3 regions of the Azospirillum sp. UFLA03-27 genome follow, and region 2 is predicted to be linked to each of the others. Evidence: riboswitches for the same ligand, from Rfam matches in the RefSeq annotation. Region 2 holds a riboswitch; each other region holds the start of a gene.
What was found. Region 2 has a riboswitch for cobalamin ahead of cobW (cobalamin biosynthesis protein CobW). Riboswitches for the same ligand answer to the same signal wherever they lie in the genome.

Region 1 (5,999 bases), on a different contig from region 2:
TTGCCCTGTTGAGTGAGGCGCGGGGCGCACTGAGGCTGTCGCTTCCCCGCTGTTCGGCACGAAACACACAATGGGAGGTCTCATGTCCGTTCGCCTGGATCGCCGCCAATTGCTGCTCTCCGCCGGAGCCGCCGCGCTGGTGCTGGCCGTGGCGCCGCGCTTCGTCCTGGCCCAAACAACAGGGACCCAAACAACAGGGGGCCAGACACCGGGCGGCAAGGGATTCACGCTGCCGCCGCTGCCCTACGCGCCCGCCGCGCTGGAACCGCACATCGACGCGACGACCATGAGCGTGCATCACGGCAAGCACCATCAGGCTTATGTCGACAACCTCAACAAGGCGCTCGCCAACCACGGCGACCTTCAGGCGATGCCGCTGGCCGACCTGCTGAAGCGCGTCCCGGAACTGCCGGAAAGCATCCGCACCGCGGTGCGCAACAACGGTGGCGGGCACGCCAACCACAGCATGTTCTGGAGCATCATGGGGCCGAAGGCGGGCGGTGCCCCAGACGGCGAGGTCGGAGCGGCCATCGCGCGCGACTTCGGCAGCTTCGACGACTTCAAGACCCGCTTCAACACGGCGGGGGCCGGGCAGTTCGGCAGCGGCTGGGTCTTCGTCACCGCCGACCCGTCGTCGGGCAAACTCGCCATCGCCGCACGCCCGAACCAGGATTCGCCGGCCATGGAGGGGGTGCCCGTGCTGATGGGCAACGACGTGTGGGAGCACGCCTATTACCTGAAGTACCAGAATCGGCGCGCCGACTATCTGGCGGCCTGGTGGAACGTCGTCGACTGGGGCGCGGTGAACCGCCGCTACGCGGCGATCCGCAAGGGCGAACTGGTGATCTGACCGGCCAGCCTGACCTAAAACGGAAAAGGGCGGCGGGGATGTCCCCGCCGCCCTTCCTGCGAACCGTCTGGTCCAGAGGCCCGATCAGGCGCCCTGGTGCAGGCGGACGTTGAACAGCGGACCCTGGCTCTGGCGGCGCAGCGCCTTGGCGACAGCCAGCACGGCGAGGTCGGCCAGCGGCTCGACAATGATGACGGTCATGTAGGCGGCGCCGAAGGAGGCGACCTCCGTCATGGTCTCGGCGGTGAAGCCGTGTCCGTAGAAGGCCCAGAAGGCCACCCAGGCGACGATGCCGCCCTGGTAGGCGGTGGAGAGGGCGAGCGCCTGCGAGTACTTCAGGTCGACATAGGGGGTGGCGTCCGGAACGATCCGCTTCGCCAGCAGGCTGATGCCCCACAGCGGGACCAGCAGCGTGGTGACGTTCATGCCGTACTGCGGCAGGTCGAACGGCGCGAAGAACAGGCCCTGGATCAGCAGGCCGGCGGCGAGGCCGATGGAGGCCGCACCGGCGCCGAACAGCAGGAGCAGCGTCGAACCGAGGATCAGGTGAACCTCCGACACGCCCACGGGGTGGTGCGGGAACACCTCGAAGAAGCTGAAGACCAGCGCGGTGGCGATCAGGCTGCGCAGCACCAGCGGCGCGACCCCGCCGTTGTTGCGGACGTCGTCGCGCGCCAGCTTGCCGGCCATCGCGAAGCCGCCGGCGGCCGTCGCGTAGCTGAGAGCGATCTTGGCGCCGTCCACGACGCCGGGTTCGATGTGCATGCTCTATGCCCTTTCCGAGTCTGCCATGCGTTGGGAGGGCGTCGTTGCTGGCAGGCACCGGCATCGCAACCCCCTTGGTCCCCTTGGATGGGCGCACCGGAGGGACGGCTTGCGAAAGACGGGCGGCCTTTAGGCCGGACATCGGCAAGCGACCACCGGGGCACCCCGCCCGAGGACGTACGTTCGGTTACGGCAGGTCTCCTGGCTTGCGGGTCAAGGCGGCATCGTCCGGCCTTCCCGGCGCCCGTTTCCGCAGGCGGCGCCAGTGACACGGAAAGGACGAGGCCGCTCACCGCTCACAGTTGCGGGGGCAGCGCCGGATTTGCCGTTTCCCCCCGATCGGGGCGACGCACCGGCTTCCCTCTTAGCCCCGCGACCGGAGGGCGCGGGGAACCATAACCGGCGCCAGGGTAGGGGCGGGGTCCCCCGCCGTCAAGAGGGGGATGGCGACCCATCGGGGGAGTCGCACGGCTTCCTTGACACCGCTCCCGCGGAACCGACAAGGTCCGGCGGACTGCGCGAGGCCGGATCAACGGGCGAAGGACGGGGTTGCGGGCATGCTACCGGTTCATTTCCTGACCATCGTGCTGAACGGCGATCCCTTCATCCGCTACCACCTGGAGGTTTTCCGCCAACTTCCCTTCCCCTGGCATTGGCACGTCGTGGAAGGGGTGGCGGAGCAGGTCCGCGACTCCTCCTGGTGCGCGCAGCGGGGTGGGCGCGTTCCGCAGGACCTTCACCGCGACGGCCGCAGCAGCGACGGGACGTCGGCGTATCTCGACCGCATCGCCGCGGAGGAGCCCGGGCGCGTGTCGGTCTACCGCAAGCCGCCCGGCATGTTCTGGCAGGGCAAGGTGGAGATGGTGACCGCGCCGCTTGCCGCCATGACGGAGGACTGCCTGCTCTGGCAGGTCGATGCGGACGAGCTTTGGACGGCGGAGCAGATCACCCGGGCGCGCCGGATGTTCCTCGATTCGCCGTCGCGCACGGCGGCGCTGTACCTCTGCCACTTCTTCGTCGGCCCATCCTTGGTCCTCGACCGGCTGGACCAGTACGGCAATTACCGCGCCTACGAATGGCTGCGCACATGGCGGTACCGGCCGGGGGATTTCTGGCACTCACACGTCCCGCCCCGGCTGATGCGCCCGCAAGCCGATGGCGCCGCCGTCGATCTCGGCGCGACCAACCCCTTCCTGCACGAGGAGACGGCGGCGGGCGGGCTGGTCTTCCAGCATTTCGCCTACGCGACGCGGGAGCAGGTCGCGTTCAAGGAAATCTATTACGGCTACGACGGCGCGGTCGAGCGGTGGGACGCCCTGCAGACGGCGGGTCGAGCGGTCGGCAGCGGCACCCTTCCGCTGCGCGATTTCTTCCCCTGGGTGACCGACGCGGCGACCGTCGCCCGCGCCGAGCACGCCATGGTGGAGCCGCTGGCGCGCCCGGACGCCGACGGAGCCTGGGGCTTCGTACCGCCGGCGCGGGGCGCCTCGACCGCTCCGGCGGTGGCGCTGCTGCGGGGCTCAGGCCCCGCCGTTCGCCGCCGCACGCTCGTCCCCGGCGAACCGCCGCCGTTCCCGACCGACCTGATCCGAAGCGTCGGCGTGTTCCTGCTGGACGGTTTGGGTGCGGTGCTGCGGGCGTCCGGCTTCCTGCGGGAGTTGCGGCGGGCCTTGCCGCTGGCTCGAATCACCGTCTTTGCGACATCGGATGCGGAGGCGGTGCTCGCCCTCTGCCCCTACGTCAACCAGCGGGTCAACCTGCCGCCGCTGAAGGGACGGGCGCCCGACGACGCGCTGGTGACCGCCGTGCGCCAGGAGATCGGCCAGCAGTTCAGCGGCGCGTTCGATCTCACGATCAATCCTGGCCGGGGTGAGGACGCCAGCTTCGCCAACCGCCTGATGCAGGATACGGGGGCGCTGCTCCGCCTCGGTTGCAGGGTCGGCCGGCCGTTGCGCGGCTATTACGCCGACGCCTTCCTGACCCACGTCGCGCCGGCTCCCGCCGGCCTGCTGGGGGCGCTGACCGCCGGGGAGCCTGACCCCGCCACGGAGGTCTGGACCTCCCCTGCCGGCGAGCGGGCCGCCGTCGCGCTTCTGGCCGAGGGCGTTCCGGCGCGCTGGCGCTGCGCGGTCGGCCTGTCCGCGTCCGTCGGCACCGGCAGCCTGTCGGAGCTGTGCCGCCGCCTTGCCGCGCGCGGCGACACCGCCATGATCCTGGTCGGCGAGGAGGCCGCCAGGGGAGCCGCGGCTCGCATCGCCGGGGAGGCGGGGGGCGCCTGCGTGAACGCGGTCGGGCGGCTGGGTTTCGACGGGCTGTGCGCCCTGCTGCGGCGCTGCGACCTGTTCGTCGGGACCGGCGCCCCGGCGGAGGACATCGCCGTCGCGGCCGGGCTTCCCATGGTGGGAACCGGCCCGGAGCACGGCGATCCGACCGCCGGGGCGATGGAGAGCGCCATTACGGCTTGGCTGGCCGGCCGCACGTACTGACAAGCGTTCCCACCCAGCCTGTGAGATCCGAGAGGGGAAGCGTGGAAAAACGGAGGGACGGGCGCGCAAGGCGCTTGTGTTGGCGCGTTTGCGCCGCAATGATCCGCCCCCACCGAATCCCGGACGGCCGCAAGCGGCGCGCCGCAGCGGGGCAAAACCATGGATTGAATCCGGCGGCCCGGTAAGCACACGATGCGCAGAGCAGTCATGAAACCCCGTGCGGATTGGCGTCCGGGGCTCCGCAAATACCCCTACGGCGTCCGCGCCATGAGCGCCGGCGCCTTCTGGCGCGAGGATGTGCGGTACGAGTTCTCCGCACATCAGATCGACCTGATAGAAAGCGTCGCCGACGAGCTGCACACCATGCTGCGCGAGGCGCTGCGCGCGACGGTGGACGGGCGGGCGCTGGCCCGGCTGGGGGTCCGCGGCGGCGTGGCGCGGCTGCTCGAAGCCTCCTGGAACGACTATTGGGCCGCGGGGCGCCTGAACGAGCGGGCCGGCGGGCTGATCGGGCGGCTGACGCTGGCCTATGACGGGCGCGATTCGGTCAAGCTGCTGGCCTGCAACTACGACACCCCGGAAGGCCTTTTCGCCGCCTCGATCATTCAGCGCAACTGGCGCGAGGCCCTGATGGGCGATGCCAATCAGTTCAACGGTTTGCACGAGGGGCTGGTGGAGCGCTGGGAGGAGCTGGCGGCGGGCATGCCGGGCCGTGGGCTCGTCCATCTGGCCTGTGCCACCCCCGACCCGATGCGCGAGAGCGAGCTGGTCTATCTGGCCGCCACCGCGGCGGAGGCCGGGATCGCCACGCATCTGCTGCCGCTGCAAAGCCTGGGCTGGGACGGCCAGCGCTTCATCGACGACGAGGGGCGGGCGGCCTCCTGGCTGGCGAAGATCTACCCCTGGCAGGGGCTGGCCGACGACGCCTTCCTGCAGAAGCTGCGCATGGGCGGCATGAGCATGCTGTCCCCGCTGTGGTGCTGGCCGATGTCGAACCACGGGCTTCTGGCGACGCTGTGGTCGCTCTACCCGCGCCACCCGAACCTGTGCCGCGCCGCGCTCGACCCCGAGGAACTGGCGGGCTGCGACGCGGTGACCGAGCGCAGCCTGTTCGGGCTGGACGACGCGGCCCAGCGCATGACGGCGCACGGCCGCATCGTCTCGGACACCGGCGGCGCAGAGTATCCGGGGGGGCGGGTCTGGCTGGAAACCCCGCCGATCTTCGAGGAGGAGGGCGTCCACGCGCTCCTGCACTGCTGGATCATCGGGGACAAGTGCCTGGGCATGTCGGTCCGTGAATCGGCGGACCCGCGGGTCGGCCCCGACGCGGCGATGGTGCCGCACATCTTCCGCGGCTGACGGGCTTTCACGGGGTGGAAGGAGCCCGCCCTGTTCCAGCGGGGCGCAGGGCGGGCGCTTCGGCGGCGATCAACCGGCAGTCCTCAGCGGCCGCGGCCCGGCGCGAAGGGATTGGGCAACGGCGAGCCGAACGCCGCCCGGCGGGCGTCCCGCCACGCGACGTCGTTGCCGACGCCGCTGTGGGTGGCGGACACCGACACCACCTGACTCTGGTGGCGCAGCCAGCCGCGCAGCTTTTCTTCGAAACGTTGGGCGTCCTGGGCGTCCGCAACCTCCAGTTCCATCGACATCTGCAGCTCGGTCTTCATGGCATTCCTCCTCTGAACCGTTCCGTTGGACAAACAGCCGGGCGTGCCGCTGGTGCCAAAAAAACAGAAAAGGGCGGGGAACTTTCCCCGCCCTGCGCTGCAACACCGTGAACGCGATGGCCGTCGATGCGATTGGCGGCGCCGCCGCTCACTTGCCTTCGGGCTTCGCCGGGCGGGCCGGCTTGGCGATGCTGGCGATCTGCTTCTGCAGGTCGTCGATCTGCTTCTGAA
Region 2 (7,628 bases):
GGCGTCGCCGCCCGCGTTGGCGAGGCCGATCACGTCGGCCTTCGAGGCCTGGGCCTGAAGCAGGTAGGACGAGAAGTCGGCGTTGCCCAGCGGATGGCGGACGTTGCCCGCGACCTTGCCGTCGAGCTGCTTGACCATCTTCGAGGTCTCATCCTCCAGCGAGTGGCCGAAGGCGTAGTCCGCGGTGATGAAGTACCAGTTCTTCTTGCCCTGTTCGACCAGCGCGCGGGCGGTGCCGGCGGCCATGGCGTAGTTGTCGTAGGTCCACTGGAAGCCGTAGGGGCTGCAGGACTTGCCGCTGAGGTCGGTCGAGCCCGGGCCGGACATCAGGAAGATGCGCTTCTTGTCCTTGGTGATGCCCTGGACGGCCAGCGCCGCGGCGGAGTTCGGCACGTCGGCGATGACGTCCACGTTGCCGGCGTCAATCCACTCGCGCGCCGTGTTGGCGGCGATGTCGGCCTTGTTCTGGTGATCGGCGACGACGATCTCGATCGGCGCGCCGGCGATCTTGCCGCCGAACTCCTCAGCCGCCAGACGAGCGGCGATGGCCGAGCCTTCGCCGGCGAGGTCGGCGTAGATGCCGGACCGGTCGTTCATCACGCCGATCTTGATCACGTTGTTGGAGACCTGGGCGTGCGCGGCCCCGGCGGTCAGCGCCAGCAATGCGGTCCCGCAAAGCAACGTCTTGAGCATTTCGAACTCCCTTCGATTGGCTTTGTTTTGAGTGTGTTCAGCAGAGGGGGGGGGGGTTAACGGGTCAGACACCCAGATAGGTGTGCAGCTTGTCCATGTTCTGGGCGAGCTGGTCGTTGGGGATCATGTCCACGACATGGCCTTCCTCCATCACGTAATGGCGGTCGGCGATGGTCGCGGCGAAGCGGAAATTCTGCTCCACCAAGACGATGGTGAAGCCGCGCTGCTTCAGCTTGCGCACCGCCACGCCGATCTGCTCGATGATGACGGGGGCGAGGCCCTCGGTCGGCTCATCGAGAAGGATCAGGTCGGCGCCGGTGCGCAGGATGCGCGCGATGGCCAGCATCTGCTGCTCACCGCCGGACAAGCGCGTGCCCTGGGTGGTGCCGCGGCCCTGGAGGTTGGGGAACAGCTCGTAGATCTGCGGCACGGTCATGCCACCCGACTTCACCACCGGCGGCAGCATCAGGTTCTCGTCCACGCTGAGCGAGGCGAAGATGCCGCGCTCCTCCGGGACATAGCCGATGCCGAGGCGGGGGATCTTGTGCTGCGCCATGCCGATCAGCTCCTTGCCCTGGAAGCGGATCGAGCCGTTGCGCTTGCCGACGATGCCCATGATCGAGCGCATGGTGGTCGTCTTGCCGGCGCCGTTGCGGCCCAGCAGGGTCACCACCTCGCCCTGGCGCACGTCGATGTTGACGCCGTGCAGCACGTGGCTTTCGCCGTAGAAGGCCTGGAGGTCGCGGATCTCCAGCATCGCGGTCTTCACGGTCGCACCGTCAGGCATGGCCCACCTCACCCGTCCCCATATAGGCTTCCATGACCTGCGGGTTGCGCGATACGACGTCGTATGCGCCCTCGGCCAGGATCTCGCCGCGGCGGAGCACGGTGATGGTGTCCGACAGGTGGGCAACGACCGACAGGTTGTGCTCCACCATCAGAATGGTGCGGTCGGCGGAGACGCGCTTGATGAGGGCGGCGGTGCCCTCGATGTCCTCGTGGCCCATGCCGGCCAGCGGCTCGTCGAGCAGCATCACCTCCGGGTCGAGCGCCAGCGTCGTGGCGATCTCCAGCGCGCGCTTGCGGCCGTAGGGCAGCTCGGCGGCGGTGTGGCCGGCCCAGGGGGTCAGGTTCACCGCCTCGATCAGTTCCTCGGCGCGGTCGTGCAGGTCGTGCAGGCTGGCCTCCGGCTTCCAGAAATGGAAGCTGGTGCCGCGCGGGCGCTGCAACGCGACGCGGACATTCTCCAGGACGCTGAGGTGCGGGAAGACCGCGGAGATCTGGAAGGAGCGCACCATGCCGAGCAGCGCCACGTCGGCGGGCTTCATGGCGGTGATGTCGCGCCCCTTGTAGAGGATCTGGCCGCGCGTCGGCGTCAGGAACTTGGTCAGCAGGTTGAAGACCGTGCTCTTGCCGGCGCCGTTCGGGCCGATCAGCGCGTGGATCGTGCCGCGGCGAACCTGGAGGTTCACCTCCTTCACCGCGATGAAGCCCTTGAACTCCTTCGAGAGTCCGCGCGCTTCCAGAATGATGTCGTCGGCCATGGGTGCCGCTTTTCCCTCCCTGTTCGTCCGCGTCGTCTGCCGGTCCGCGTTTTTGGTTGAGCTGATATAAGCACAGGGCATGCCAATTGTGGGGAAATTCGTTAGTTCATTGAAACTGTTGAATTCATCAAAGGCGGCGACCGCATCGCACGCGGTCCGGAGTGTCAGCTTTCCAGACAGACTGTACCGATCTTCCGACACACCAACGGCGGGATGGGCGGACCGTTCCGGGTTCGATGGCACGCTTTGCGGGCGCCAAATGGCCGCTTGCAAATCGGGGGTCCGCCTGCAATTCTGCGCCCCCGACGGTGCCCCGTCCGCCGTGAAGGCGCGGGGATAATAGGGAATGCGGTGCGGATCCGGATGGGGTCCAAGGCCGCGGCTGCCCCCGCAACTGTATGCGGCGAGTCCGCCTCCGGAAATGCCACGGGCCGACAGGCCGGGAAGGCGGGAGGCGCGGCGACGACCCGCGAGCCAGGAAACCTGCCGCCAGACCGAAACTCATCCAATCCGCCGGGTGTGGCGGAGACAGGGAAACCAGATCATGACGCATCGCGCCGCCCTCCGTCCGTCCGCCGGGAAGACCCCGGCCACCGTCATCACCGGCTTTCTCGGTGCCGGCAAGACGACGCTGATCCGCAGCCTTCTGGAGCAGGCCGGCGGGCGCCGTCTGGCGCTGATCATCAACGAGTTCGGCGATGTCGGCATCGACGGCGAGATCCTGCGCGCCTGCGGCGACCCGACCTGCACCGAGGACGACGTGATCGAGCTGGCGAACGGCTGCCTGTGCTGCACCGTCGCCGACGACTTCGTCCCGGCCATCGAGAAGCTGCTGTCGCGCCCCCAGCCGCCGGAGCACATCATCATCGAGACGAGCGGCTTGGCCCTGCCGAAGCCGCTCGTCCAGGCCTTCCACTGGCCGGCGATCAAGACGCGGGTGACGGTGGACGGGGTGGTCGCGGTGGTCGACGCCGCCGCCGCCGCGGAGGGCCGCTTCGCCCCCGATCCGGCGGCGCTGGCCGCCCAGGCCGCCGAGGCCGGACAGCTCGACCACGAGACGCCGGTGGAGGAGGTGTTCGAGGACCAGCTCCTCTGCGCCGACCTGATCGTGGTGAACAAGACCGATCTGGTCGAGGCCGCCGATCTGGCGAAGGTCGAGGACCTGATCCGCGCCGCCATGGCAGAGGGCGGCATGGCGGCGGGCGGTATTGGGCGCGAGCCCAAGATCCTGCGCGCCAGCAACGGCAAGGTCGATCCGGTGGTGCTTCTCGGCGTCGGGGCCGGGGCCGAGGACGACCTCGCCAACCGCCCCAGCCACCATGACGAGGAGGAGGGTCACGATCACGACGATTTCACCAGCTTCGTCGTGGAACTCGGCCCGCAGCCCGACCCGGCGGCGCTGGCGAAGACGCTGGAGCGGGTCGCCGCCGCCCATGGCGTGCTGCGCCTGAAGGGCTTCATCGACGTGCCGGGCAAGCCGATGCGCCTTCTGGTGCAGGGCGTGGGGACGCGCATCCAGACCCATTTCGACCGCTTCTGGAAGCCCGACGAGCCGCGCCGCAGCCGTCTGGTGGTGATCGGCGAGACGGGCCTGGACCGCGACGCCGTGACCGCGGCGCTGGAGTGATTTTTGGCCTTCACAACCCTCTCCCCTCTGGGGAGAGGGTGGCCCGCAGGGCCGGTGAGGGGGGTGCGCTTACGCCGGACGTTCCGCCACGTGCAACCCCCTTACCCTAACCCTCTCCCCAGAGGGGAGAGGGACATTTCGAAAAGCTCTCGGTCATGCACCTACTCGCCGCCCGCCAGGAAGACCTCGACGCCGGCCCCCAGGCCGTGGATCTGGGGCAGAGCCCGGCGGACCTCGTCGTCCTGTCCTTCTCCGACAGCGACCTGACGGCGCTCGCCGCCTGCTGGAAGCGCCACCGCGACACAATGCCGACCCTCCGGCTGGCGAATCTCGCGCGGCTGGGGCACCCGCTGTCGGTGGACCTCTACGTCGACTCTGTGATCCGCAAGGCGAAGCTGGTGATTCTGCGCCTGCTCGGCGGGGCGGGCTACTGGCGCTATGGGCTGGACCATGTCGCCGCCGCCTGCCGGGAGTCCGGGGTGGCGCTGGCCGTGCTGCCCGGCTGCGCCCAGCCGAACCCCGCCCTGGAGGGCTACGGCACCGTTCCGGCCGAGGCCGCGCAACGGCTGTGGCGCGGTTTTACCGAGGGCGGGCCGGACAACATGGCCAACCTGCTGGCCTACGCCGCCACTCTGAGCGGGCAGGACCGCCCCTGGCGCGAGCCGGCGCCGGTCCCCCGCTTCGGCGTCTATGAGGGCTGGTCCGGCCACGTCACCGGGCCATGCGCGCCGGTCGTCTTCTACCGCTCCCACCTGCTGGCCGGCGATCTGGAACCGGTGCACGCGCTGTGCGACGCGCTGGCCGCGCGCGGCCTCGCCCCGCTGCCGCTGTTCGTGGCGAGCCTGAAGGAGCCGGACTGCGCCGCCTGGATGCGCGCCACCCTGACCGCCCGCGACGCCGCCGTCGTGATGAACCTGACCGGCTTCTCGGCGGCGCGCGAGGACGGGTCGCCGCTGGAGGCCAACGGCACACCGGTGTTGCAAGCGGTGCTGTCCACCACGCCGGAGGAGGGCTGGCGCGGCTCCGCCCGCGGCATGGGGCCGTCCGACCTCGCCATGAACGTCGTGCTGCCGGAGATGGACGGGCGCATCCTGACCCGTGCCATCGCCTTCAAGGCCGAAGGGGCGCTGGACCCCGACCTGGAGTTCGCTCCGACGCTGATTCGCCCGGTGCCCGACCGGGTGGCCTTCGCCGCCAATCTGGCCGCCGCCTGGGTTCGGCTGGGCGCCACCCCGCGGGCCGGGCGCAAGCTGGCGCTGGTGCTGTCCGACTATCCGGGGCCGGGCGGCGGCATCGGCCACGCGGTCGGCCTCGACACCCCGGCGAGCGTCGTCGGCATCCTGGAGCGGCTGCGCGCCGAGGGCTACGCGCTGGACGGGCTTCCCGCCGGGTCCGCCGCCCTGATGGAGACGCTGACCGGCGGGACCACCGCCGCGCTGAGTTTGGAGGACTACCGCCGCCTCGCCCCCGCCGAGGTCCGTGGCCGCATCGCCGCCACCTGGGGCGACGAGGGGGCCGACCCGCATTCCGACGGCACCGCCTTCCGCTTCACGGTGCTGACCTGCGGCAACGTCGCCGTCGCCGTGCAGCCGAGCCGCGGTCACGGCCCGCTGACCACCACCCAGCACCACGACCCGGAGACGCCACCCAGCCACGGCTATCATGCCTTCCACCTCTGGCTCCGCCATGTTCTGGGCGTCCACGCGCTGGTGCAGGTGGGGGCGCATGGGACGCTGGAATGGCTGCCGGGCAAAGCCGTCGCCCTGTCCGCCGACTGCTGGCCGGAGATCGTCGCCGGTCCCCTGCCCTGCCTCTACCCCTTCATCGTCAACAACCCCGGCGAGGGTGCGCAGGCGCGCCGCCGGCTGGGCGCCGTCCTGATCGGCCATCTGACCCCGCCGCCGGTCGAGGCCGGGCTGCACGGCGACCTTGCCGCGCTTGAAACGGCCATCGACGAATACTCGATGGCGACTGGGCTGGACCCGCGGCGTCTGGGCACGCTGCGGCAGACCATCCTGGACCTCGCCTGGAGTTCCGGCGTCGCCGCCGACTGCAACCTCCGGCCCGACGACGACCCCGACGCCATCCTCAGCCGCCTCGACGCCCATCTCTGCGACATCAAGGAGATGCAGATCCGCGACGGGCTGCATGTCTTCGGCACCACGCCGGAGCCGGAGCGCCGCGCCCGCCTGCTCGCCGCCGTCGCCCGCTTCGGCAAAGCGGAGGAGGTCTCCCCGGCGCTGGACGCCTGCGGCGAAGCCGAGATGGCCGCCTTGCTGGACGGGCTGGACGGGCGCTTCGTGAGACCCGGCCCCGGCGGTTCCCCGGCAAGGGGGCGGGCCGACACGCTGCCCACCGGACGGAACCTCTACGCGCTCGACCCGCGCGGCGTGCCGACGCCGACCGCCTGGACGCTGGGCTGGCAGGCGGCGGACGCGCTGATCACCCGCTACCTGCAGGACCACGGCGACTGGCCGAGGCGGCTGGTGGTGGATTGCTGGGGCACGCCGGCCATGCGCACCGGCGGCGACGAGTTGGCCCAGGCCATGGCCCTGCTCGGCGTGCGCCCTCTGTGGGAGAACGGCTCCGGCCGGGTCACCGGCTTCGAGGTGATGCCGGCCTCCGTCCTCGGCCGTCCGCGCGTGGACGTGACTCTGCGCATCTCCGGCCTGTTCCGCGACGTCTTCCCGCAGCAGATCGCCCTGTTCGATCAGGCCGTCCGCGCCGTGATGGCGGAGGACGAGCCCGACGACGTGAACCCCGTCGCCGCCGCGCTCCGCACCGACCGCGCTGAATTGGAAACCGGCGGCACCCCGGCGGCGGAGGCGGAGCGCTGGGCCAGCGCGCGGGTCTTCGGCGCGGCCCCCGGCGCCTACGGCACGGCGCTGCCCGGCCTGATCGCACGCGGCGACTGGGCCGCGCGGGCCGACTTCGGCGCCGCCTATCTGGAGGGAAGCTGCCACGCCTACGGCAAGGGGCTGGAGGGCGTGCCGCTGCCCAGCCTGTTCCGCCGCCGCATCGGCGGGGCCGACGCGCTCGTCCACCACCAGGACCAGCGGGAGCATGACCTGCTCTCCACCGACGGCTTCATGCAGTATGAGGGCGGATTCTCCGCCGCTGCCGCCTTGGTCGACAACGACCCGGCGCTGTACCATCTCGACAGCTCGGAGCCGGAGAGCCTGACCGTCCGCACGCTGGGCGAGGAGATCGCCCGCGTCCTGCGCGGCCGGGCGGCCAACCCGCGCTGGATCGACGGAATGATGCGCCACGGTTACCGCGGCGCCGGGGAGCTGGCGGCGAGCGTGGACACGCTGTTCGCCTTCGCCGCAACCACCACGGCGGTGCGGCCCCATCATTTCGAACAGTTGTACGACGCCTATGTGGACGACCAGCAGGTGTGGGACTTCCTGGCACAGTCCAATCCGGCCGCCGCCCGGCATATCCTGGACCGGTTGACCGAGGCCCTGGAGCGCGGTCTCTGGCACCCACGCCGCAATTCGACGGGCGACGATCTGCGCCGCCGCAAGGAGATGTCCGCATGAGCGCGATCACCCAACTCCGCAATCCACCCCGCCGGCGCGGCACGTGCCCCGGCGTGCTCGCCCCCATGGAGGTCGGCGACGGTCTTCTGGTCCGCGTGCGCGTTCCGGCGGGTGTGCTTCCCGCCGCCTCGGCGAAGCGGATCGCGGAGCTGGGGCGGCGTTACGGCAACGGTCTGGTCGACCTCAGCCACCGCGGCAACCTGCAACTGCGCGGCGTCGCCA
Region 3 (8,532 bases), on a different contig from region 2:
CCCGGCCGCCCGTCAATTACCGGCACCTCCTGTTCGGCTGGTCACTGGGCCATCGCCGTCAGGCCCTGCTGGCGCTGATCGATTCCTGAGCCGGATGAACCGGCCCTTCAGGCCGCCTGGGCGAGGTCCGCGGCGAGCTGCGCCAGATCGCCCAGGAACTGCGCGCGGCTGAAGCGCACGAGGTGCATCGGCAGCGTCTTCAGGCCGATCTGGTTGTAGGTGATGGCCGGCTCGTCGTCGATGTGGCGCGGCCCCATCTTCCGCTCCGCCCAGACCGGAACGATGTCCGGATCGACGACCGAGATGAACCAGGTCGGTGACCACAGCAGCCACGCCGCCAGCTTGTTCACCCGCTGGCAAATCGGGAACAGGCCGCGGCCCTGGAAATCGGGTCGCGTCCATCCCGCGTTCGTCCACACCACCTGCCCCCGCGTACCGTTGGCGGTGTCGGACGTGCAGGTGCACCATTCGCCCTCCGGAGCCTGCGCGGCGGGCTCGTCGTAGAACACCGTCATGGCGTTGAAGCGGTCGCCGATGGACTGCGTCGTGCAATCGTAGAGCAGCCCGGCCTGGGCGGTGACCACGTCGCCGGAGGAGGCTCTCCCGCAGATCCAGAAGGCGTTGGCCGGCGTCAGGGAACGGCAGGCCGGATGGGCCGCCGGAAGCATCGGCTCCCAGGAGCCCGCGGCCACCGCCGCCTCGTTGACGCGCACCAGCGCCGGCATGTCGAATTCGACGGAGAGCGCCACCCCCCGGCCGGCCGCCAAGCCGACGAGTTCGTCGCGGGCGGCATGAAGCAGGCCGGACAAAGGTCCCGACGGGACGGGGAGAGCGGAAAGGGAGATGGAGGACGGTTGCGTGCCGATAAACTGCGTGCTGGCAAACATGGATGTCTCTTCCGTGGGTTGGAAAGGATTGGCGTCAACCGCCAAGCGGGGCGCGATCCACCCCGCACATCCACATCATCGTCGCTGCCCAGCCGGTATTACTACTTTTGCGGATGCCCTCGCCCGGAAACGCACGGGGCGCCCGATCCACCGGATCGGACGCCCCGCCTTTTTCGTCTGCCCGTGAAGCGGGCGTCTTACTGGCCCTTGCCGTCCGAGGACACCGCGGCCGCCTCGCTGGAGGAGGCCGGAGTGGAGCCCCCGGCCCCCTTCGCCGGGCTGCCGGGCACCCACCAGCGGCGGGCCTCGCCGTCCGCGGCACCCGGTGCCGATTCGGCGCGGGTCTTCAGCATCGAGAAGACGATGGAGCCACCGACCAGGAAGGCCGTGATGCCCAGCGCCACCGCCGTCGGCATTTTGTAGATGTCCACCATCATCATCTTGGCGCCGACCACCACCAGAACCAGCGACAGGCCGTATTTCAGGTAATGGAAGCGGTGGATGATTGAGGCCAACGCGAAATAGAGGGCGCGCAGGCCGAGGATGGCGAAGACGTTGGAGGTCCAGACGATGAACGGGTCGGTGGTCACCGAAAAGACCGCCGGGATGGAGTCCACGGCGAAGACCAGATCGGTGAACTCGATCAGAATCAGCACGAGGAACAGCGGCGTCATCATCCGCACGCCGTCGCGCATCACGAAGAACTTCTGCCCCTCGTAGCCGTCGGTCATGCGGAAGCGGGAGCGGACGAACTTGACGATCCGGTTGTTCTCCATGTCCGGCTCGTCGTCCACCGACATCAGCATCTTGATGCCGCTGAAGATCAGGAAGGCGCCGAAGATGTAGATGATCCAGTGGAATTCCTGGATCAGCGCCGTGCCCGCCACGATCAGCACGCCGCGCATCACCAGCGCGCCCAGGATGCCCCAGAACAGCACCCGGTGCTGGTACTGCGGCGGCACCGCGAAATGGGTGAAGATCAGCGCGATGACGAAGATGTTGTCGACGCTCAGGCTGTATTCGATCAGGTAGCCGGTCAGAAACTCCAGCCCTTTCTCGGAGCCCTGGAAATGAAAGACGCCAGCCGCGAAAATCATCGCCAGCGTGGAATAGGCCGCGCAGCGCATCAGCGCCTCGCGGCCGGAGATCACATGGGATTTCTTGGAAAATACACCAAGATCAAAGGCCAAAAGCACGCCAACGAAGACGGCGAAGCCGGCCCACATTAAAACGATTTGGTCCATGGAACTGTCCCTTGCTTCATGCCCTCCGCTCCCGCAAGCGGAGACTTCGATCGTCACATGAGCAGTCCGACATCACCGATGCGCCACGGCGGGACGCATCGGCCAGAGGGGCCCGGACTGGAATCGTGACCGCAAGGTCTGCGGTCACCGGAAAAGCGCACACGACGGCTCGGCCGCGGCGCGTCAGGACACCCGCCTCCATCGTTTGCCGTGGAGACGTGGCGGTCGGTCAGGATGTTGGTTCGGTGCGGTCCATGTCGATGTCTCCCAAAGGCCCGTCGGGTGCCGTCGTCCGGCGGTGGACCTTGTGGGGGAGCGGGACCCAGGGGGAAGAACAGGGCCAGCTTCCGCAAGGCCGCGCCAAGACAACGGCTCTATGGGAAGTCCGACATCACAGCGCCGGGCGACGCTGCCAGAGGGGCCCGGACCTCAACCGTCATGTAGTCAGGCCCCCGCCCGTCGACAAGAGGGGGAAGCGGCCTTTGCGGGCCGTGATCGATGCGAAGGCCGCAGGCGCCGACACCAGCCGGTTGATCGCCCAAGGGTTGCCGGATTTCCAGACGGGAGCCGGCTTTGCGAATTCCGCATTGCCCATGGATGATTCCGCACCGGCGGGTTGTTCGTAGCGATTGACGGAAATTCACGGCAGGACACCCACAATGATGCGGCGTTCCATTCTGCTCGGCTGCCTGCTGGCGGCCGGATTGGCCGGTTGCGGCCCGCGTTTCGAGACGGTCGCAAGCTATTTTCCACCCGTCAGCGAGGCGGGAAAGCTCTGTGTCGCCCAGTGCAAGCAGGCACAGACGATCTGCCAATCCGCAAAGGAACTGGCCGTTCAGACCTGCCGGGCCGAGGCGACGACCCGCGCCCAGGGCGAATATCAGTCCTATCTCCGTTCCTTGCCCAAAGATGTGGACAAGAAGAAGATCAAGACGTTCAGCGATTTCGACCGGGACCCCAGCTGCTACAGCAACCTCACCTGCTCCTCCGATTACAATGATTGCTACAAATCCTGCGGCGGCCGGATCGAGGCGCAGACCTATTGCGTCGGCAATTGCAAGGAAATGGTACCGCCCATGCCGGATGGGGCGGCGATCGGGCCGAGAACCACGCTCTGACAACGGCCGGGCGAGGACGGGCGGATTGCGGCTTGACCGGAGCCGTTCCGCCCGCGTAGCTTCGCACCCGACGGTTGCCCGAAAGGGCTGAAAATGGGAACACGGTGCGGACCCCGCGGCAATTGGCCGTGCGAGGGTTCTACGCCGGGGCTGCCCCCGCAACTGTAAGCGGCGAGTCGTCCATCGGAATGCCACTGGGACCGCGATCCTGGGAAGGCGATGGGCCGACGATAACCCGCGAGCCAGGAGACCTGCCGTCAGTCGTGGTCACACGCGAACACGTTCGGGCGGGGTGCACCGAAGGTCGTCGAACCGGGACTCCGTTCGCGGAGCGTCCGGTGGGACTTCGTTCGCGGTGACGTGCCACCGGCGTCCCGCCTGAGGTCTCAATGAGTGTCCGCGTTCCCCGTCTTCACCGGACGGCGTCCTTCGCCGCCCTTCTGGGAAGCCTAGCCCTTCCCGTGTCGGCCTTCCCTACGTCGGCCTTCGCCGATTCCACCACCATCACGATGCTTCCGCCGGTCTCGGTGACCGCCAACCGCGTCCCCACCGCCGCCGAGGAAACCGGCAGCGCCCTGACCGTCATCACCCGCCAGGAATTGGAGCAGCGCCAGACCCGTCTACTGTCCGACGCGCTGCGCGCGGTGCCCGGCGTCGCCGTCAACCGCACCGGCCCGATGGGCACCCTGACCCAGCTCCGCATCCGCGGGTCGGAGGGCAACCAGACGCTCGTCCTGATCGACGGGATCGAGGTGAACGATCCGGCGTCCGGCTCCGAATACGACTTCGCCAACCTGCTGGCCGGCGACGTGGAGCGCGTCGAGGTGCTGCGCGGCCCGCAGAGCGCGCTTTACGGCTCCGACGCGGTCGGCGGCGTCGTCAACATCGTGACCCGCCGCGGCGCCGGCGCCCCCCGGTTCCGCGCCGCCGTGGAGGGCGGGTCCTTCGGCACCGCGGCCGGGCGGGCCTCCTTCGGCACCGGGACCGACCGCTACGACCTGTTCCTCAGCGGCCAGGGCGTCACCAGCGACGGCGTGTCGGTCGCCGACACGCGGCTCGGCAACCCGGAGAAGGACGGCTACCGCAACGGCACGCTGACCGGAAACGCCGCCGTCCGCCCGACCGAGCGCAGCGAGATCGCGGTGACCGGCCGCTACACCCGCTTCCACGCCGACACCGACGGTTTCGTCGGCGGGCGCGGCGCCGTCGATGACGGGACCAGCACCGCCGGGGAGCAATATTTCGGGCGAGTCCAGGGCAAGATCGCCCTTCTCGACGGAAAGTGGGAGCACATCGTCGGCCTGACCCATGGCCGCCAGCAGCGCGATTACCGCGACGACGCCAAGACGGTGACCAGCCGCTACGACGGGCGCAAGACCAAGGCCGACTATCAGACCAACCTCACTCTGAACAGCGGCCCTGCCGACCATGTGCTGACCGCCGCCGTGGAGCATGAGGAGGACAAGGCGATCAGCCGCAGCAGCTTCTCCAGCTTCGACCGCTCCATCGGCTCCACCGGGCTGGTGGGCCAGTACAAGCTGGGGCTGTTCGACCGGCTGACCCTGACCGGCAGCGTCCGCCACGACGCGAACGACCTGTTCCGCGACGCCACCACCTGGCGCACCACGGCGGCCTATCTGATTGAAGAGAGCGGGACGAAGCTGCGCGCCTCCTACGGCACCGGCGTCAAGAACCCCACCCTGTTCGAGCTGTACGGCTACACCGCCACCTACGCCGGCAACCCGACCCTGAAGCCGGAACGGGCGCGCGGCTGGGACGCCGGCTTCGACCAGTCGCTGTGGGGCACGCGGGCCTCCGTGGACGGCACGTGGTTCGACCAGCGCATCCGCGACCTGGTCACCGGCACCGGGCGGACCTCCGTCAACATGCCGGGCGAGTCCCGCGTCCGCGGCGTCGAGCTTGGACTGTCGGTGGAGCCGATGGACCGGCTGACCGTGCGCGGTTCCTACACCTGGACCGACGGCGCGGATTCCACGGGGGCGGAGCTGGTGCGCCGGCCCAAGCAGCTCGCCAGCCTGACCGTCAACCACCGCTTCCTGGAGGACCGGGCGAACGCCAACCTCGGCGTCGTGTACAACGGGCGGTCCAGCGACTGGGCCTACGATCCCGTCTACAACCGGCAGGTCGTGAGCCTCGCCCCCTACACGCTGGTCAACATGGCCGGGTCCTACGCGCTGTCCGAGGGGGTCGAACTCTTCGGGCGCGTGGAGAACCTGTTCGACCGCCGGTACCAGGAGGTCTGGACCTACGGCGCCCCGGGACGGGCCGGGTATCTCGGGCTGCGGCTGTCGCTGTGAGGCCCTTCCGTCTCGGGCTGGCCGCCGCCCTCCTGCTGATCGCGGGAGGGCCGGCGGCGGCGTGGGAGGCGCCGCCCGCAAAGCCGCCCATCAAACCACAGCGCATCGTCTCCCTGAATCTCTGCGCCGACGAGCTGCTGTTGCGGCTCGTCGGGCCGGAGCGCCTCGCCGCGGTCACGTGGCTGGCGCGCGATCCCCGCGCCTCCACCGTCGCGGCGCTGGCGGCGGGGGTGCCGGTCAACCACGGGACGGCGGAGGAAATCCTGCCGCTCAACCCCGACCTGATCGTCGCCGGGCGCTACACCACGCGGGTCGCGGTCGGGCTGCTGACGCGGCTGGACGCGCCGCTGCTGGAGTTGGACGTCCCGCAGAGCGTGGCGGGGGTGGTGGAGCAGATCCGCGGCCTCGCCCGCGCCGTCGGCGAGCCGGACCGGGGGGAGGCGCTGGTCGCCGACCTGCGCGCCCGCCTCGACGCCCTGCCCCCCGCCGCGCCCGGACAGCGCCCGACCGCGGTGGTGCTGCGCCCCAACGGTTTCGTCGCCGGGTCCGGGGCGCTGGTCGACGAACTCCTGGCCCGCGCCGGGCTGGAGAACATGGCCGACCGCCTGCCGCTGGGCAGCCAGGGCGCCCTGCCGCTGGAGGCCATCATTCTGGGCGGGGCGGACGTGCTGATCATCGACGCCGCACCCGACGCGCCGCCGTCGCTGGCCGGCGCCCTGCTGCACCACCCGGCCCTGAAGGCTTTGGAGCGTCCGGTCCGCACGCTGTCGCTGCCCTCCCGCCTGTGGACCTGCCCCGGCCCGCAGACCGCCGAGGCCGCGGAACGGCTGGCCGCTGCGCGGGAGGCCGTGCCATGACGGTTGCTGCGACGTGGGAGTCCCGCATCCCCTACCCCGCCCTGCTCGCCGGGCTGACGGGTCTGGCGCTGGTGCTCTGCGCGGTGTCGGCGGCGGTCGGCTATGTGCCGTTCGACCTGGGCGCCGCTTTGTCCGACTGGCTCGCCGGTCGCCCGACCCTGGCCGCGCTGGTGCTGGGCGAACTGCGCCTGCCGCGCGCCCTGCTGGGCCTGCTGGTCGGCTTCAGCCTGGGGCTGACCGGGGCAGCGATGCAGGGCTGGCTGCGCAACCCGCTGGCCGAGCCAGGGCTGGTCGGCGTGTCGAGCGCCGCGGCGCTGGGCGCGGTGATCGTCTTCTACAGCGGCCTGTCCGCCGCGCTGTCGCTGGCCCTGCCGCTCGGCGGCATGGCCGGAGCGGCCACCGCCGCGGTGCTGCTGAACCTGATGGCGGCGCGGGGGGCCGGAACGACGGCGCTGGTCATCGGCGGCATCGCCATCAACAGCCTCGCCGGGTCGCTGACCGCGCTGGCCCTCAACCTCGCTCCCAACCCCTACGCGGCGCTGGAGATCGTGTTCTGGCTGATGGGGTCGCTGGCCGACCGCGGCACCGACCAGCTCTGGCTCGTCCTGCCGCCGATGCTGGCGGGCTGGGCGCTCTGCCTGTCCGGCGCCCGCGCGCTCGACGCGCTGACCCTGGGGGAGGACGCGGCGCGCAGCCTGGGCTTCGACCTCACCGGGCTGCGCGTCCGGCTGATCGCCGGGGCGGCGCTGGCGGTGGGCAGCGCGGTGTCGGTCACCGGCGCCGTGGGCTTCGTCGGGCTGGTGGCCCCGCACCTGATGCGCCCGCTGGCCGGGGCGCGGCCCGGACGGCTTCTGCTGCTGGCGGGCCTCGCCGGGGCGTGCCTGACGCTGGCCGCGGACATCGCGGTCCGGCTGCTGCCGACGCGACCGGAACTGAAGCTGGGCGTGGTCACCGCCCTGATCGGGGCGCCCTTCCTGATCGTCCTGATCGCCCGGCTGCGGCGGGAGGAGGCCTGATGCGCATCGAAACCCACGGCCTGTCCGCCAAAGCCGGCGGACGCACCATCCTGACGGGTGTCAATGTTACCATCGAGCCCGGCGCCTTCACCGGGCTGATCGGCCCGAACGGCGCCGGCAAGACCACCCTGCTGCGCCTCCTCGCCGATCTCGCCGAACCGGCGGCTGGCCGCGTCACCTTCGACGGACGGACCGCGGCGCAGGCCGGGCGCCGGGTGCTCGCCCGCAGCATCGCCTATCTGCCGCAGAGCGGCCCGGTGCATTGGCCGCTGCGCGCCGAGGCGCTGGTCCTGCTGGGCCGCCTTCCCCACCGCGGCCCTCTGGGCGGGATCACCGCGGCGGACCGCGCGGCGGTGGAGCGGGCGCTGTCCACCGCCGACGCCGCCCACCTGCGCGGGCGGATCGTCGGCACCCTGTCGGGGGGCGAGCGGATGCGCGTCCTGCTCGCCCGCGCCCTGGCGACCGAGGCGCCCGTGCTGCTGGCCGACGAGCCGGTCGCCGCGCTCGATCCCGGCCATCAGCTCGCCTGCATGGCGCTGCTGCGCGACGCCGCCCGCCGGGGCAACGGCGTGGTGGCGGTGTTGCACGACCTGACCCTGGCCGCCCGCTTCTGCGACCGGCTGATCCTGCTGTCGGACGGCGGCGTGCTGGCCGACGGACCGCCCGCACGGGTGCTAACCGACGACCATCTGCGCGCCGCCTACGGCATCGCCGTCCACCGCGGCACGGCCGGCGGCGAATCCTTCCTGCTTCCCTGGCACGCCCTGCCATCCCCGCGTTCCGAACCGGAGACCCCTTGATGAGCGACATGCCTTCCCTGCTGCGCGACGCGCTGAACGACCCGGCCACCGGCTGGAGCCTCGGCGCGTTCGGCGCCATCGCGGAGTTCGTCCGCGACCCGGACGAACCCGTCACCCTGCACGTGGACGGCCCGGAGCTGGAGGCGCGGACCGCCCGCGGCGGGCTGCGCCTGCGCCCCACGCCGGCCATCCGCGCGGTGCCCTACCGGACGCGCAACGGCAGCCTCGCCGTGGCCCTCTGCCTGCCCCGTCACGTCGCCGCGATGAACCGGCGCCGCGTGGTGACCGAGCT

Region 1: another riboswitch for cobalamin. It lies ahead of Q4I23_RS28870 (energy-coupling factor ABC transporter permease); the one in region 2 lies ahead of cobW (cobalamin biosynthesis protein CobW).
Region 3: another riboswitch for cobalamin. It lies ahead of Q4I23_RS09195 (TonB-dependent receptor plug domain-containing protein); the one in region 2 lies ahead of cobW (cobalamin biosynthesis protein CobW).

Annotation. Positions count from the first base shown of each region.
Region 1 covers NZ_JAUQTX010000305.1:678-6,676, forward strand. Annotated here, with positions in the region: gene Q4I23_RS28865 (superoxide dismutase) at 83-850, shown strand; gene Q4I23_RS28870 (energy-coupling factor ABC transporter permease) at 935-1,615, opposite strand; cobalamin riboswitch at 1,790-2,028, opposite strand; gene Q4I23_RS28875 (hypothetical protein) at 2,173-4,101, shown strand; gene Q4I23_RS28880 (glutathionylspermidine synthase family protein) at 4,309-5,460, shown strand; gene Q4I23_RS28885 (hypothetical protein) at 5,544-5,768, opposite strand; gene Q4I23_RS28890 (hypothetical protein) at 5,917-5,999, opposite strand, start outside.
Region 2 covers NZ_JAUQTX010000266.1:538-8,165, reverse strand. Annotated here, with positions in the region: gene Q4I23_RS27350 (ABC transporter substrate-binding protein) at 1-693, opposite strand, end outside; gene Q4I23_RS27345 (ABC transporter ATP-binding protein) at 758-1,480, opposite strand; gene Q4I23_RS27340 (ABC transporter ATP-binding protein) at 1,473-2,237, opposite strand; cobalamin riboswitch at 2,527-2,742, shown strand; gene cobW (cobalamin biosynthesis protein CobW) at 2,782-3,864, shown strand; gene cobN (cobaltochelatase subunit CobN) at 4,020-7,406, shown strand; partial or broken gene Q4I23_RS27325 (ferredoxin-like domain-containing protein) at 7,403-7,628, shown strand, end outside.
Region 3 covers NZ_JAUQTX010000042.1:18,940-27,471, reverse strand. Annotated here, with positions in the region: gene Q4I23_RS09215 (hypothetical protein) at 1-89, shown strand, start outside; gene Q4I23_RS09210 (hypothetical protein) at 108-887, opposite strand; gene Q4I23_RS09205 (TerC family protein) at 1,085-2,131, opposite strand; gene Q4I23_RS09200 (Aq_678 family protein) at 2,791-3,249, shown strand; cobalamin riboswitch at 3,304-3,522, shown strand; gene Q4I23_RS09195 (TonB-dependent receptor plug domain-containing protein) at 3,639-5,567, shown strand; gene Q4I23_RS09190 (ABC transporter substrate-binding protein) at 5,564-6,424, shown strand; gene Q4I23_RS09185 (FecCD family ABC transporter permease) at 6,421-7,440, shown strand; gene Q4I23_RS09180 (ABC transporter ATP-binding protein) at 7,440-8,240, shown strand; gene Q4I23_RS09175 (DUF6925 family protein) at 8,240-8,532, shown strand, end outside.